2 regions of the Leptospira montravelensis genome follow, and region 1 is predicted to be linked to the other one. Evidence: riboswitches for the same ligand, from Rfam matches in the RefSeq annotation. Region 1 holds a riboswitch; the other holds the start of a gene.
The links. Region 1 has a riboswitch for cobalamin ahead of EHQ31_RS10935 (hypothetical protein). Riboswitches for the same ligand answer to the same signal wherever they lie in the genome.
Positions count from the first base shown of each region.

Region 2: another riboswitch for cobalamin. It lies ahead of EHQ31_RS11815 (hypothetical protein); the one in region 1 lies ahead of EHQ31_RS10935 (hypothetical protein).

Region 1 covers NZ_RQFO01000016.1:108,294-116,357, reverse strand. Annotated here, with positions in the region: gene EHQ31_RS10960 (DNA primase) at 1-28, opposite strand, end outside; gene EHQ31_RS10955 (hypothetical protein) at 175-756, shown strand; gene EHQ31_RS10950 (type 1 glutamine amidotransferase) at 753-1,442, shown strand; gene secA (preprotein translocase subunit SecA) at 1,453-4,209, shown strand; gene EHQ31_RS10940 (LIC_13355 family lipoprotein) at 4,346-5,203, opposite strand; gene EHQ31_RS10935 (hypothetical protein) at 5,254-5,844, opposite strand; cobalamin riboswitch at 6,047-6,199, opposite strand; gene EHQ31_RS10930 (cytochrome-c peroxidase) at 6,204-7,277, opposite strand; gene EHQ31_RS10925 (methyl-accepting chemotaxis protein) at 7,390-8,064, opposite strand, start outside.
Region 2 covers NZ_RQFO01000016.1:313,395-321,458, reverse strand. Annotated here, with positions in the region: gene EHQ31_RS11825 (class I SAM-dependent methyltransferase) at 1-596, opposite strand, end outside; gene EHQ31_RS11820 (LIC_13355 family lipoprotein) at 741-1,595, opposite strand; gene EHQ31_RS11815 (hypothetical protein) at 1,741-2,310, opposite strand; cobalamin riboswitch at 2,499-2,639, opposite strand; gene EHQ31_RS11810 (lysophospholipid acyltransferase family protein) at 2,771-3,526, shown strand; gene EHQ31_RS11805 (TetR/AcrR family transcriptional regulator) at 3,523-4,146, opposite strand; gene EHQ31_RS11800 (alginate export family protein) at 4,207-6,078, opposite strand; gene EHQ31_RS11795 (sodium-dependent bicarbonate transport family permease) at 6,083-7,069, opposite strand; gene EHQ31_RS11790 (AraC family transcriptional regulator) at 7,214-8,064, shown strand, end outside.

The DNA of each region.
Region 1 (8,064 bases):
CGAAGTCTTCTTTATGCGATTGGCTCATTTTCTTTGATTCCCTGATGGAAGAGAGTGGAATGTTAGACCAGGTTGAGGCGTAGGGGTCAGATGTCAAGGTAAAGTTCGAAAACGGACTTTACAGGCACTCTCCCAGTCCAAACATGGGGAAGGATCGTCCAATATATGGGATTTATGAAAGCCTCCCTCATTTTAATTGTTAGTTTATGTCTCATTAGCTGTGCCCCAGCAAAATCTTCTTATTTCGGTGAGGAGACTTGGTCGGGACTTACGTTTGGTGGTGCCGAAATTTCGTTTTCTAAACTGGAAAAAGGGGAAATTGCCCTTAATGTTTACTCACCTGATTGTGTTCCTTGTTGGAAAGAGATACCGGCCCTCAACTTACTTCACGCAGAAATTGAAAATCGGTTTCCTTCCAAAGCATTATACATGGTGGTTGATCCATACCAGATTGTTCCAGATGTGACCGAAGAGCGTCCGTTTGGTGAAGTGTATCAGTTAGCAAAAACAAGAATGGAAACAGAAGTTAAAAACCGAAAGATACAGGTTCCAATTGTTTTTATGAAACCTCCCTTCCATGTGAAAGAAGGTGGGCTTATCACTGGAACCCCAGAGACAATGTTGTTTGTTACAAAACCAATGAGGTTGTATTATAATTTTTTGGGTTCGATTTCGGAACAAACCTCTGTCGATGTCATTCGAAAAGAAGCTAAGTTCAATTTTTTCCGTTATCAATTTGGAATGGAATCATTATGAGAGCAGTATTCATAAGATTTATCGATTGTGAAGGACCAGGGATTTTAGAACCCTTACTCCGCGAAGCGGGATATAGAGTTAGTTATCAAAATGCTTACGATAGACGAATTCATTTAATGCCAGAAATTCATCTGAATTTTGACTTGATAGTGATGTTAGGTGGTCCTCAATCAGTAGCTGATCCGAATGAACAAGAATTTTTTAAACCTTATTATGATATTGTAAAAAATCTGGTTGCCTTACCGAATAAAAAATTAATTGGAATTTGTTTGGGGTCTCAAATCATTGCGAAGGCGTTAGGTGCCAACGTGCGCCCAGGAACAAAAGGTCCAGAAACAGGTTTTTCTGACCTTCAGATTTTGAAACCTGAACATCCTATCTTTTCAGGAATACAAAAAGAATCAGTTTTGGCATTTCATTTACATGAGGATATTTTTGATATTCCTGTTGGTGCCGAACATTTACTTGCGAGTGATTTTTATGCAAACCAAATGTTTGCTTATAAAAATAGAATATTTGCTTTCCAAACACATTTGGAGCCAACTTTGGAGATGTTAAATGTATGGCAGTCCGTACATAAAGACTTTATCGCAAAAGGTAATGGTGATTTTTCTGAGATCGCAAATAAACAAAAGGTAATGGCAGAAACTGCTAAAACTATATTTCGAAATATTATAAAATTATAACGGACCCGGTATGTTTCAAAAAATATTAACAATTTTATTCGGCAGTAAGTATGAGAGGGATTTAAAAAGACTAAACCCAATTGTAGAAGCTATCAATTCTTTTGAGCCAACAATTAAAGCAATGGATGATGAAACTTTGTCACAACAAACAACAAAGTTCAAAGACAGGTTGGCAGCAGGAGAAACTTTAGATGATATTTTACCAGAGGCCTTTGCAACCGTAAGAGAAGTTTCATATAGAACATTAGGTATGCGCCATTTTGATGTGCAGATGATGGGAGGTATTTCTTTGCATTGGGGAAATATCTCCGAGATGAAAACGGGAGAAGGTAAAACTCTTACTTCGACTTTACCCATTTATCTTAATTCACTTTCGGGTGAAGGTGTTCACGTTGTTACTGTAAATGATTATTTAGCAAAGCGGGATGCTAACTGGATGCGTCCTGTATTTGAGTTTTTGAAAGTATCTGTTGGTGTCATTCAACATGACATGGACCACGAAGAAAGAAAGGTGGCCTATGATTCTGACATTACTTACGGAACAAATAATGAATTCGGTTTTGATTATTTGCGTGATAACATGGTGAGTTACAAAGAACACCGTGTACAAAGACAACATAACTTTGCTATTGTGGACGAAGTGGATTCGATTCTAATTGATGAAGCTAGAACTCCTTTGATTATTTCGGGCCCTGCGGAAGAATCTACAGATAAATATCTCAAAGTTAATAAAATTATCCCAAAACTGATTGAAGGTGAGGACTATGAGATCGATGAAAAGGCGAAGAATGTCATTTTATCGGAAGCTGGAGTTCATCACGTCGAAGAATTGTTAGGTGTAGAGAATTTATACCATTCAGAAAATATTGAATTGGTTCACCACGTTCAACAAGCACTGAAAGCACACAAAATATTTTTTAAAGATAAAGATTATGTTGTCCAAGGTGGTGAAGTCATCATCGTTGATGAGTTTACCGGTCGATTGATGAAAGGGCGTAGATACTCAGATGGATTACACCAATCATTAGAAGCAAAAGAGGGTGTACCAATAGCTCGTGAGTCTCAGACATTGGCATCAATTACTTTCCAAAATTATTTCCGTATTTATAAGAAGTTAGCCGGTATGACTGGAACTGCAGATACGGAAGCGGAAGAATTTAAAAAAATCTATAATTTAGATGTAATTGTAATTCCTTCTAATTTAAAAATCCAACGACAAGACATGGCGGACCGTGTTTATAAAACAGAACGTGAAAAGTTCGATGCTGTTGTTAAGGATATCCAAGAAAAAGTCTCTCGTAAACAACCAGTGCTTGTGGGAACCATATCTATTGAAAAGTCGGAGGTTCTCTCTAAACTTCTCACATCACATGGAATTTCGCATAACGTATTAAACGCAAAACAACACGAAAGAGAATCTGAAATTGTTGCTAATGCAGGACGACCAGGTGCCATTACGATTGCTACCAACATGGCAGGTCGTGGAACGGATATTGTGTTAGGTGGTGCTCCTAAATACAAAGAAGATTTAGAAAAATTAGATGAGCGTTGTGATTCTTTAGGGATTAAAACAAAAGCAGAACTGGAAGTTGTGTATAGCTTTCGCGAAAATTTGATCAAACAAAAATTTGATGAAGCAGAATCTAAGATTTCAGAAATCAGAAACGATAACATTAAAAAAGATTGTGAAAATATCTTATCCGAAGCCAAAAAATGGAAAGTGGATCATGACTTCGTTATTGGTGCTGGTGGTTTACATATCATTGGATCTGAACGACATGAATCGCGTCGGATTGATAATCAGCTCAGAGGACGATCTGGTAGACAGGGAGATCCAGGGTCTTCTAGGTTTTATTTATCCTTACAAGATGATCTAATGCGTATTTTTGGATCAGATCGAATTGCTCGCATTATGGATACTTTGAAAATGCCAGAGGGCCAAGAGTTGGAACATAATATGGTTTCCAATGCAATTGCACGTGCACAAAAACGTGTAGAAGGCCATAACTTTGATATCAGAAAACACTTATTAGAATATGATGATGTAATGAATCGCCAGAGGATTTATATCTATGGAATTCGTAATGAACTTTTAGATAAAGGAAACATGTCACGAACCATTGTTGACTTCTTTGATGAAGTTGTAGAAAACCAAGTGATTCTTTACTGCGAAGGAAACAGTGTGGATGCTTGGGAAGTTGATTCACTCAATGAGTGGATACAAAGTTTGGGCATTACAGAAAAAATTGACCCAAAACAATTCAAAAAAGAATCAAACCCACAACTCAAAGTATTCGAAGTTTTGTCCAAGATAGTAAAAGAATTATATGAGTCCAAAGTTTCTTCAATTGGAGAAGAAGTTTGGCGTTCGATAGAAAGAAATGTATTTTTGGATATTTTGGACCATAGATGGAAAGAACATCTCTATGCGATGGACCATTTAAAAGAAGGTATTTGGACTGTTGGCTACGGTGAAAAAAATCCTTTGATTGAATACAAACTGCAAGGTTTTAAGATGTTTGATCAATTGGTTGAAAATCTTAAAAATGAAGTAGTTTCCTTTTTATTAAAAATTGAAGTAACTGATTCCGACAGAAACCAGGACGAATCCTCCCCAAAAGAGTATAAAAAAATAGGAGAAGAGCAAAGAGCTGAGGTAGATATGTTTGGAAATGAAATCAAATCAAACAAATCAAAACCGCAAGTTTCTTCAACCACGAGTTCTGGCGGCGGTTCCGAACGAAAGTCAAGCCGTAGAAAAAAATAGCGATATAGGTTACTAGTATAACCGACCAAACTCATTCAAATGCGAGCGTTAGCTCTTTCGTTTGAGTTTGGTTTAGAAAGATGAAACATAGTTAGAATTTGAAATAAAAGGAAATTTACAGATTATAAATTTCTCCTTATTCTACAGACTTTGCAACGACCCCATCAATGTCCGAACCATTTGAATACGAATGAGGATACACATAACCTGAACTTGTGTTCGGGTTAGTAACGGCTGATGCCGAGGTCATTTTAATATATTTAAATCCTAAAGATTTAATTTGATTTAGCGCAGTATTGTCGCATGATGCATTTGTAATTAAATCATCAATGTTAAACCCATCTCCGCCACCTAACAGGAAGCCACTGCCTGTGGATGTAAACAATTGTTCTAGTGAAAGAAGATTGGAACTCATATTATAAAGAACTGGTCTAAGTCCGGCAAATCCTGGCCAGGATGAAATTTTGTTGCTATCTGCTGTTGAAGAATTAAATCCACTTAGATCAAATCCGCAGTAATTTGTACCATCGTATGATACTTGCACAACCATTGGATCAAATGCGTAACGATCGCTACTTTCAGTAACTCGAAAAGGATTTTCATAAATAATAAAATCGATTCCGGTAACATTTTTTACGATTTTTCCGCCCCAAGATAAAATAAGTGTAGCACCTGTACCCGTTAGGTTTAGTGCGTAGACATCCAAAGATCCTGAAAGTTCCCCTCCACCACAAATTCCATTAATTGCTTTTGATGAATCATTGAATCCACTTACTGAAGAATTTGCTGACACAACTGTATTCGCAATTGGAATTCCTTGTGGAAGAATCTTTGGAGGACAATTTGTTTTTGAATTATTAGAAATTTCTGCAGCAGCTAATAGTGCCAATAATTCATTTTGGTTATTTTTTGGTTGTGGTGAACAAGTATATAAAAAGGTAACTAAAAACAAAATGGAAAAAGTATTATAAAAGCCTTGTGGAAATGTTTGCATGTGATTACTCCGTTTGACCCTAAAATAATTTAGGGTCAAATTTGATATCATTACCAATTAGTTGGATTTGAAGAAACAAAGAGTGCTTTACTCCAACCGAATCCGCCACAACCAGTTCTTGTTGGATCAGCTGAACTATAACTAGAGAGGTTTACATTCTCTGCTTCTTTTAATGTTGCGAAATTTGGATAGACTGTACAGTAATAGAAACATTTGGTTGCTGAATTTTCACATCCAGTTGTTGTAGGTGCAGTCCAAATTACTTTTGTATATTTACTTGGACTATAAGTATCATTGGGAAGATATTGGTAGATAAAAGTTCTATTAACAGTATCAACAGCAATGATTCTTAAATAACTACTTCCTGAAGCCCAAATTCCGAAACCAGATGGGTCTTGGACAATGGAAACATTAGATGTGAAGCTGGAACAAGATCCACCACTACAAAATCCGCCTTTCCAATATCCCCTAATTTCTGCTAAAGAATCCATCACACTGGATTTCCCTTGTTGTTGTCCGACGACTAAACCTGTAAGTAGGTTGGTATTGGCTTCCGATTCTTTTACTTTGCCTGCTTCGCTGCATGCTGTTAAGATAAAAATTGCCAAGATGACAATCGTTAGTTGAATAGTTGGTTTCATTTAGTTTCTCCTAAATTTTTTTTGAATTTAGGGGAACACGAACTGGAAATAGATTTAACAACTTCGTAATACGAAGAATGATAAAATCTAATATTAGAATTCTAAATACTATTTTTTCCATACGGGCGCCCCGAGTTTGCCTTCGGGGCCCCTTTATATTGATTGTAGAACCAAAACAATATAAGTGTGCAAAGTTCCCAATCCACGAGAAAACATTGCGGGGAAGATCTGGCTTATCACCTAACGTAACTTTAGTTACAAAAGGTGCATCACAGTTGCGGGTCAGCACAGGACTTTCACCTGTTTCCTCCCTGAAGGTAATGCCAGAGTTTCTACCTCTATGTTTTTTGTCAATGAGTTTAGTTTACTTTTGTTTTGTCAGATAAGGATCTAAGAAAGGAAGTGATCAATTCAATTTCAGATTCGTTTATTTGGCGGTTCAAATTGTAATAGTTCATTCTTCGAACTGCCTCTTTCAGAGTTGGTACGCTGCCATCATGAAAATAAGGTGCGGTAAGTGCTACGTTTCTTAGAGGAGGAACTTTGAAAAAAAACTTATCTTCATGTTTTCCTGTAAATTCAGCTCTTCCTGTATCACTAATGTTATAAGAATATACTGAATCTAATTTTGCAAATTGTGATCCACCAAGCAAACTTGTACTGTGGCAATTGGTACAACCAACATCTAGAAATAAATTTAAACCATCTAATTCCGATTTATTAAGTGATAGTACATTATTCTCAAGAAAATCATCGAATTTGGATTTTGATTTAAGTGATCTCTCAAATGCTGCTAATGTTAGGCGAATCGAATGGATGCTGGGATTTGGCGATTCTGGAAAGGCATTCGCAAAAAAAGAAGTATAACTTGAATCATTTTGAATTCTTGTAAGTAGTTCTGCTTCAGAAGGTAAAGACATTTCTAGTGGATTTAAGAAGGGATCGATTGCTTGGTTATATAGTGAGTCTCTCCTTCCATCCCAAAAAATAATGGGTAAATATCCAACATTCAGTATCGTTGGAGTATTTCTTTTGCCAATTTGTCCAAAGGTCCCACGCGAAGTGGATTGGCGATCCATACCAGCGGCATTTCCATCTAATGGGTGACAGGTGAGACAAGACTGTACGTGATTTGATGAAAGTTTGTTATCTCTAAATATTTTGTTACCTAAGGCAATTTTAGCAGCTGTGTCTTCTTCCGATCCTGGAATGGTTTCGGATAAAATTCCAATTTGTTCTCTAGCAATTTTTTGTAAATCGGTCGCATATAAATAATTTGAGAGGAAGTTTGCCGTTATTAATTGAAATATAATTTTATTTTTTTCTTCATTATGTTCGTTAATTTTGCAATTAACGAAAGTTAAATGAATTATTGAAAAAAGTAATATTTGAATACTATAATGACTTGAATTAACTTTAAAAGTGCGGACCATGAGACCAAACAGAAATTTGGCCTGAATTCCAGCAATTCAATTTTTAGATTTGGATTTTTAGAGATCTGTTTTTTTTAGAAAATTGTAAATAGAATTTTTCGACAGCAAGTTTTTAGTGGGTTCGAAATGAATTGGTTACTACTGCAATGGTGCTTGCTATTTCACCAATCTTTTGACTGACTTGGTTCAAATCTTCAGAATTATTCGCAAGTTGTTGTGCATTTCCAGAAAGTGTATTGATTGTGTTCACCATATCTTCTGATGCTTTTTTCTGCTCTCGACTGGAAAATTCGATGGTTTGGGCCATCTCTTGTAATCCTTGAAGCTCTGTTGCTACGTTTAGCAAACTATTCGATTGTGTTGTCATTTCTGCTTTTAGATGATTCACTCCACTTTGCATTCTGTTGGATTGTTCTACAATTTCACCTAATGCATTTACTGTTTCATGAACATGATTGGTACCAAGATTGACAACAGCATTACTTTTATCGATGAGGCGTTTGATGTTTTTAACAGAGGATTGTGTTTTATCTGCGAGTTTTGAAATTTCTTCCGCGACAACCGCAAATCCCATGCCTGCATCTCCAGCTCTAGCAGCTTCAATACTTGCATTTAATGCTAGTAAGTTGGTTCTTTCTGAAATTTCAGTAATTAGATCTACGATTCCAGTAATTTCTTTAGTTACCGAACGTATTTCCGACATTGCATTGTCAGTGTTTTGTACTGAAGTGTTACCAATGTTTGCTAAATTTGTAGAGGCAATCGATTGATCAGATAATCGTAAGAG
Region 2 (8,064 bases), 210 kb from region 1:
TTCCCATCATTGGCAGCGACAAAATCGGTCCTTGTGACTAACCGAAATCCCATTTGTTCCATAATGCCAGGTACTTTTTCCATTACATAACGGTCAGCAGGGTGGATAGTAGCATGTTTTGCTACCATATCCAAAAGTACATTTGGGCCTGTAAAGGATTTATCGTTAGGGCAGTGGATGAGAACCTTTCCTCCCGGTTTTAAAACTCGGTAGAATTCTTTTAAAGCTTTTTCTGGTTCTTTGATATGGATGAGAACCATAGAATTAAAAATAAAATCAAAATGATTGTCTGGATAATCCAATGCTCTGATATCGGAGACCTTCCAGTCTACTTTTGGATAACCCAATTTACAATACTGCACCATTTCTTCAGAAATGTCGCAGGCAGACCAATGGAGATTGGGATTTTTTTTCATAAGGAAACTGGTGAGTACACCTGGACCTGCTCCAGCATCCAAAGCTTGTCCAGATTCCTTTTCGAAGGAAATGGAATCCAAAAAAGGATCAAGGAGGAGTTTTAGGAGATTGGCCTGAGCAGACAATCTTGGCATCTCATCCTGTATGGATATTTTTTGTGTGTATAGGTTTTCGCTCAAAGTGAATACGCGCTAAGAAGTAGTTCTAAAAAAAGAATCCTTTTTTTTAGATCGGTCAACTGAAATACAGGTCTCTTTTTTAGGTTTTTTTCAGTATATCTTCGAAAGTAGGTATGGATCCGACATAATGACCAGGAAGTCAAGTCATTGGAGTTCTCGTGCTACCACTCCGTCGATATCACTTCCATTATAACTGCCCGGGGGCCAAGGGAATTTGCTCCCTGTGTTTGGGTTATTCATATCAGCAGCCGAAGTAATTTTCAGGAATTTGAAACCGTTTGTTTTGATCGTGTTTGCTAAGGTAGTGTCACAATTAATATCGTTAGGATCATTGGGGTCTAATAGGTCTAAATCGAATCCGTCACCACCACCTAACAAAAAGGATCCATTGGTTTTGGTAAATAATTCTGAATTGGTAAAAGGTTTTGTTGTCATATTATAATAAACAGGGCGTAAACTTCCAAATCGGTTCCAACTATTCATTAAGTTTACATTCCCTCCCGTATAACTTGGGTTAAATCCACAAAAGTTTGTATTATCAATCGACACTTGGATGATAGAAGGGTCCATTGCATAGGTATTGGACTCGTCCGAAACTCGAAAACTGTTGTCATACACGATGAAGTCATCACCTGAAACGTTTTTTACAGTTTTTCCTCCCCAACTTAGAACTATAGTGGCTCCAGTTCCTGTAATGTCTAAGGCATAAACATCCAATGAACCTGCAAGTTCACCAGCACCGCAGATTCCATTAATTGCTTTTTTCGGATCGGAAAATCCCGAGATGTTTGAGTTTGCACTAACAACGGTTGTAGCAATATATATGTCTGTAGGAGGTAAAGACTTGGGGCAAACAATTGCAGCCTCTGCGGCAATAATCAGTGGCAATAATGCTGCAAGATTTTCTTCCCCAGAAGAGGATTTTTTGCAGGAAGTTAAAAATACAAATAAAACAAAAACCAAAGAACTTAGTATTTTTGTTTTGAAACGTTTTTGCATCACATCACCAATTTAAGGAATGATTCCTTAAAGTCCAGTTCAAGTTTGAGTTTTCTTTTTATGAAAAAAACAAGTTATAAACAAAATTAGCGGTATAGGTCCCTTAACTTGTGAAAGGGACCTGTTTGCTAAATTATCTTAGTTACTATATTTTTTTATCGATTCTTGAAAATGCAGAAGCACCGCAACCGGAACTACCTGGATTTGTTTTAGTTGAAGTATCTGCTTGTGCTTTTGCTGCGTCATATGTTTTTCCAAATGCTACAGTACAAAGCCAATAAGAGTTTTCTTTGGCAGTATTTTTAAAGAAAAACACTTTATTATATTTTCCTTTGTTTGTATCGCCAGAAAAACATCCACCATTGTTTTCAGGGTTTTGTGTGATGAAACTTCCTTCTGCGTTATTGAATTCAATGATAATGTAACAACTTGAATATCCACCAAATCCAGAACTATCATCTAGTTGTAATCCTTTTGAGCCAAATTTAGCCGAATATGTAGATATTGTATCGAGAGTTGTTCCGTTTCCCGTAAAACTATTCCAAACACCATTTAACGCAAAATCTTTACTAGATTCTGAAGCTTGACCAGCTAACAATCCGATTAGTAGCTTGTTGTTGGCATCTGATTCAGATACTTGTTTTTCTGCTTGGCAAGTTATGATTTGTCCAAGTAAAAATAGGGAAAGGATTGTGGTTCCAAAGGTTCGTTTCATAGAAGTCTCCTAAATGTTTTGAATTTAGGGGAACTCCGATCCAATGATAAACAAATTTCCGTTAGGTTCTTGATACAAAAATCCTAATATACAAATATTGTTTTTGATTGTTTCGGGTGCCCCGATGCCTTCGGGGCCCCTGTATCCAAATGGTAGACATTTGAAATCAGTGTATAAAGTTCCATTACCACGAGGTTAACTTTATGGGGAAGATCTGGCTCACCAAACATCGGTTTGGATTACAGTTGCGGGTCAGCACAGGAATTGCACCTGTTTCCTCCCAGAAGGTATTTTCCAGAGTTTCGTTTCCCAAGGAATTGTCAAATTTTTAAAGCCAGGATTTAGGAAACTTGGATTTGTAATTTGATACAGAAATGTCTTGAAATTGTAGCAAAAATCTTAGGTAAACTTTTGCAACCAAATGTGATTTTGGGGCACATACCTTTTAAGAGGAAAAGTTATGTTCTATTATGTAGGAAGATCAATCGGATTTGTGCTTATGTGGATAGTGGTCAAACCAATGAGATTGAAGTATGGAAACAAAAAAGTTGAAATTCAAAATGACCATATCTTGCGTAAGTTAAACGGAAAATCTATCATCTTTATTTCTAATCATATCAAACCAAGAAACAAATTTTTGAAAGTAATTACGATGCCTTATGATGCTTTTGTAATTCGTGGTGTTCTTAAAAGATATGGAATTTATACAACGGCACTTACCAGTTATGATTCCGGAATACCTAATAAAGGTAAAAAAAGAAAATGGTTGTATCGAAAAGAACAAATGGTAAAAGGAATTGTTAAATCCATTGATTTAATTCCACTCAATCGAAGCGAATCTGATCCAGTGACTATTAAAGATTTTAAACGTAGAATTAACCGCGGCAATTTAGGGATCGGTATTTTTCCTGAAGGTTCTTGGTATCGAGGATTTAGAAAAAGTCGTAAACTCTATCCCGGTATGGTTGTACTTAGTAAACGATACAATCTACCAATCATTCCTTTATATTTGGATGCTTATAATTTGAATAAACCTATTCGATTGTCTGTTGGAAATCCTATTTGGGAAGTAAACGATGCACCAGAAACTATCAATTATATTCGAAGTGAACTGATTCGGTTGAAAGACAAAGGAACTTCTCTTTCTGTTTCTGAAGTCAATAAAGAATTATTGAATGATGAAAATGATGGATTAGAAATTTCACCGGTAGGTTAACTTTCTTTTTTACTTAAAAGTTTTTGAAAATAGGAAATCCCTTCTTCAATGGGATTTCCTGAACCTTTTCTTTTTCTAAGCATTCCTGTCATATCCAAAACAATCACACCGTACATCCAACTCCACATCATTCTGGCAATGGCAGGGTATTCGTTTTTGGGGTAGGGAATCTCACCAGATTCAAATCCAATGCGAACGGTTTCTAAAAAGAAACGATAACTTTTTGGTAATTGTGGGAAAGCTTTTCTATGTACTCCACCGTAATCAGTGACAAACATCACTTTATGTAACTCACGGTTGTTGCTTGCGAAATTAAAATAAGCACGTGCAATGGAAGCCAATTGTTGGAAGGCGGACTTCGTATTTACTTCAGCACTTGCTTTTTTTAACATGGAGAGGAGTTCGTCTTCACCCGATCGAATTAAATCTTGCACTAAGTCAATTTGACTTTCGTAATAAGAGTAGGGGCTTGCCACACTGCATCCTAATCTGTTGGCGATCTTTCGCATAGAAAGACCATCCAAGCCTTCTTCTTTTAAGATTAGGAGAGATACGTTTCTAATTTCCTCACGCGAAAGGCTATTTCGAATCCGTCTTTGTTTGTTTGAAGCTTCCAACATGGATTTGAATCGATCTGACCTCCATGATATTCAAATCCAGCTAAAAATCGAACGTTTTTCTTAAAAAGCAGCGTTGATTTGGGCATAGGCCATGTAGGCGTCACGAGCCAGTTGGTTTTTACCTTGTAAGTAGTTTTGGTTCCATTCGAAGGACTGCGTGGTTACGTTGTATTGGATTTTACTATTTCGATAATTGCGAACCGAATCACCTGCATTTAAATACCCAAACCCCATCCATAAAGAAACAAAATCGTTTATTTGTCCGTGCCAAGTTAAATCCACTTCTGTATAAATTCGTTTTCCTAGAGCATAAGGTGAGGAGTAGGAATTATTGGAATAGTTTTCTGTACTCCCTTTGTCCGAGGATACGGGGTAAGGATTTTTTTCTCCCAAGGAACTTGTCGAATTTGCTGAACCACTAATGGCATACCATGCATCTTGTTTTTCTGCTTTATCATTTTGGAAATAGGTGACTTGGAATTCTCCAAAGGAGTCTGTTTTGTAGCTAATGCTGACTGACTTTGAATAAAGGTTTTGTGCATTAATATTTTCTGAGATTCCGGCTACACTATTAAAATAGGGAATCACACCAAATCTCGGATTGGCCAATGTTTGAAACGTAGATATAGATGCATCGGCTCTATTTTTGTCACCAGAAGCATACAATACTTGTCCACCTAATCTCAGTTTTTTGAAGAATGTATATCCAGTTTGGAAAACGTGCATTTGTCCTGTATACTTCTCTCTTTCGGTTCTAACATTGTCATATTCGTTGGGAAGGTATTCTTTTAGATAGGGATCTTGGATTCTTCTTCCACTAGTTCCTGTTTGAAAGGCGGATTCCAAAGTGAAATCCCAAGACTTTCCTTCTGGAAGGAAATTGCCTTTGGTTCTGTTGGTTAGGCGAAACCCTGTAGTAATCAAATTTTGGTTTTGTCTGCTTCTATTGGCGGCAAGGGGATCGTCATTGGAAGATGTTGGTAGGCCTGTGATTGGATTGATTGGATTTTTTTTCCATTTGCGAACCACTCCTAAACTATAAAGATCCAATGTCACCCAATCAGGAATAGTAAAACTATTATAAGTCCCGAGAAGTGTTGTGTCTGTACCTGTGGCAGCTGAATTGAGTTTGGGATCGTTTGCCGAAACGACACCGTTGGTTCCGCTTTGTGTCCAGTAAGGTCTAGCCATAAGAAAGTGAATTTTAAAATTATCATAGTTGAACATAAGCCTCGCCCCATCAAAAGATAGGCCGTTCACTGTCCAGTTCCCTCCACCGATGATTCGTTGGTCGCCATAAGCCCAAATTTGTCTTCCCACTTGAAATTTAGAATGTAACGGGAGTTGGTTGATGGTTACAAAGGCTTCTCTGATCCCAGTTTGGTTTAACGATACTGCGTTTGTTTGATTTTTCGAATAAAGATCTGCTGTGTTATTAAAAAAATTGGCTCTTATATCACCAGAGGAAGCGGGAGATTCCCCTCCCCAAACGCGTGCGTCTTGGAGTGTAACCTTCGCTTGTACATAGGGGCTCGGATCAAAGATAAAATAAATGGATGATGTTTGTATGGTTCGATCTATATAACCTTTGTCAGATGCATTAAAATCTAAATTGTATCTGGATTCTTGTCTTGGTCTAAGATACAAACCAAATCGTAATATATCGTTTAACCAAAATTGCTGCGAGTTTGCAGAGTGTTTCGATAATTCTGGCTCTACAAACATATGGCGATTGAATTCTGGATCAATTCCCTTTTCTTTCATGGGGGAAACGTAGGATTTAGCGATTGGTTTTGTTTCTTCTGGACTAGGTGAATCGGTTGGTTCGGCCCTTGGAATTGTTAGCGGTAAAAAAACCGCTAACAATAGAAAATAGAAATAACCTTTGGAAATATTCATGATATTTCTCCTTTTCTTTTTGTGAAAAACCAGCTTATTAATTGGTACCTGTGATTACTTTTAGGATGTAAAAGTAAAGAGGAATTCCAATAATAATATTGATTGGGAAAACTATCGATAAAGCGACAGTTAAGTAAATGCTTGGATTTGCTTCTGGTATAGATTCCTTCATGGCTGCCGGTACTGCAATATAGGAGGCAGAAGCACAGAGCACAACAAACATTAATGCATCACCAATTGGCATTTGAATGATTTTAGTGAGTAAGATGGCGATCACAACGTTGATGACCATAATCAGTAGAGCCGATCCGACAAGGAAGAATCCAACTTTTTTTAATTCGCGCATTTGTTTTGCGGCATCAATTCCTTTGTCCAAAAGGAAAAAAGTGAGAAGCCCTTTGAATATATCTTCTGTGAAAGGTTTTGTTGTATTCCAACCAGATTCGCCAGATAGATAACCAACAATCAATGCTCCTATCAGAATATAAACTGAGGAACTAAAGAAAGCTTCATGGAGTAATTGTTTCCATTGAATTTTTTCGTTTATGTTTTCGTGGTTTTTCTTTTTACCTAATCTGTCTAGGATCACGGCAAGGACAATCGCTGGTGATTCCATAAGAGCCATCCCTGCTACGATAAAACCTTGGTATTCGTAACCGTAACTATGTAAAAATGCACCTGCAGTGACAAAGGTAACGGCACTGATTGAACCAAAACTTCCCGCAAGTGCAGCAGAGTTTGCATGATCCAATTTTACTTTGAAGATAAAGTAAGAGTATATGGGAACAAAACATGCCATAAACATACAGGCAATGAGTGTAAGAAGATGTTCTTCTGCGAAAGGAGATTTGAATAATTCATGTCCTCCTTTGAAGCCGATAGAGAACAAAAGATACAAAGAGAGGAACTTAGATACCCCTTCTGTAATTCTTAGATCTGATTTGAAGAATACGACACCCATTCCTAAAAAGAAAAAGAGTACCGGTGGGTTTAATATATTGTTGAGTGCTGCATGGAAATCCATAATTTCTTCCCTCTGTTTGTCATCATTTTAGACATGCATTTTGTCCAAAATCATAAAATTGGACAAAAAATAATCCATTTCAAAAATCCACAAACATCGAAATCGCTTTCTTAGGCATAGATTTCGCGAAACCTGGTGATTCAGATGAAACAAATGGCTTTAGTCCTTTTCCTTTTGGCAATCCTTGCCGGATCGGGAGGGTGTCTGTGGAAACCTGAAAGTTTCTACGGGCAGAATATCAGCCGCAATGTCCAATTTTTGGTACCCCAAAAGACAGAAATTCCAAAGAACTGTAGCCACGAATCCATCCATACCTTGCGAAATATGATTTGGATGGAAAACCGTAGTGCAGATGCCATGCGGGGAAAAAGGGAAGAGGGAGGCCAGTGGGTTCGCTTTCAGTTAATCAATGAACTGGAAATGGACTCTCAATTCAATATTTTAATCCAGTGGATCAATATTCCTTTTGTGGATCTTTGTTCGGAAGGACCCGAGGGAAATGTGATCGAATCCTATAGCGGGAATGTTTGGGAAGATTGGTTGGGAATCCTTTCTCCATTTCCACATTTTAATGTAACACTTCGTACTAAAGAAAGTCGTTACTTTTATATTTATTTGATTTCTAATGAAGATCTAAATTTTCCGATTCGTACGGTATCTCAATCAGGGTACAGGTCGATTGTTCTGTTCCGTTTTTTGACATTTTTGTTTTTCTCAATGGTGGGGATTATTTCCTTTGGTTGGGCAATTTCAGAATATTGGAAATCAAAGGAGAAGGTTTATCTTTCCATTCTCATTCATTTTCTTATGTTTTTCCTACTTGTGTATTCGGTTCATGGGAAGGAGTTTGCGTCGATATTTGGAAATACAAACAATCTAATTAGGCATTCCTATTATCTTTTTCTATCCATTAACCATTTTGTATTCTTCGTTTATTTGGCTTCTTTTGATCAGTTTATAGGTAATCGCCTTTCTAAAAACATTTTGTTTTGGGT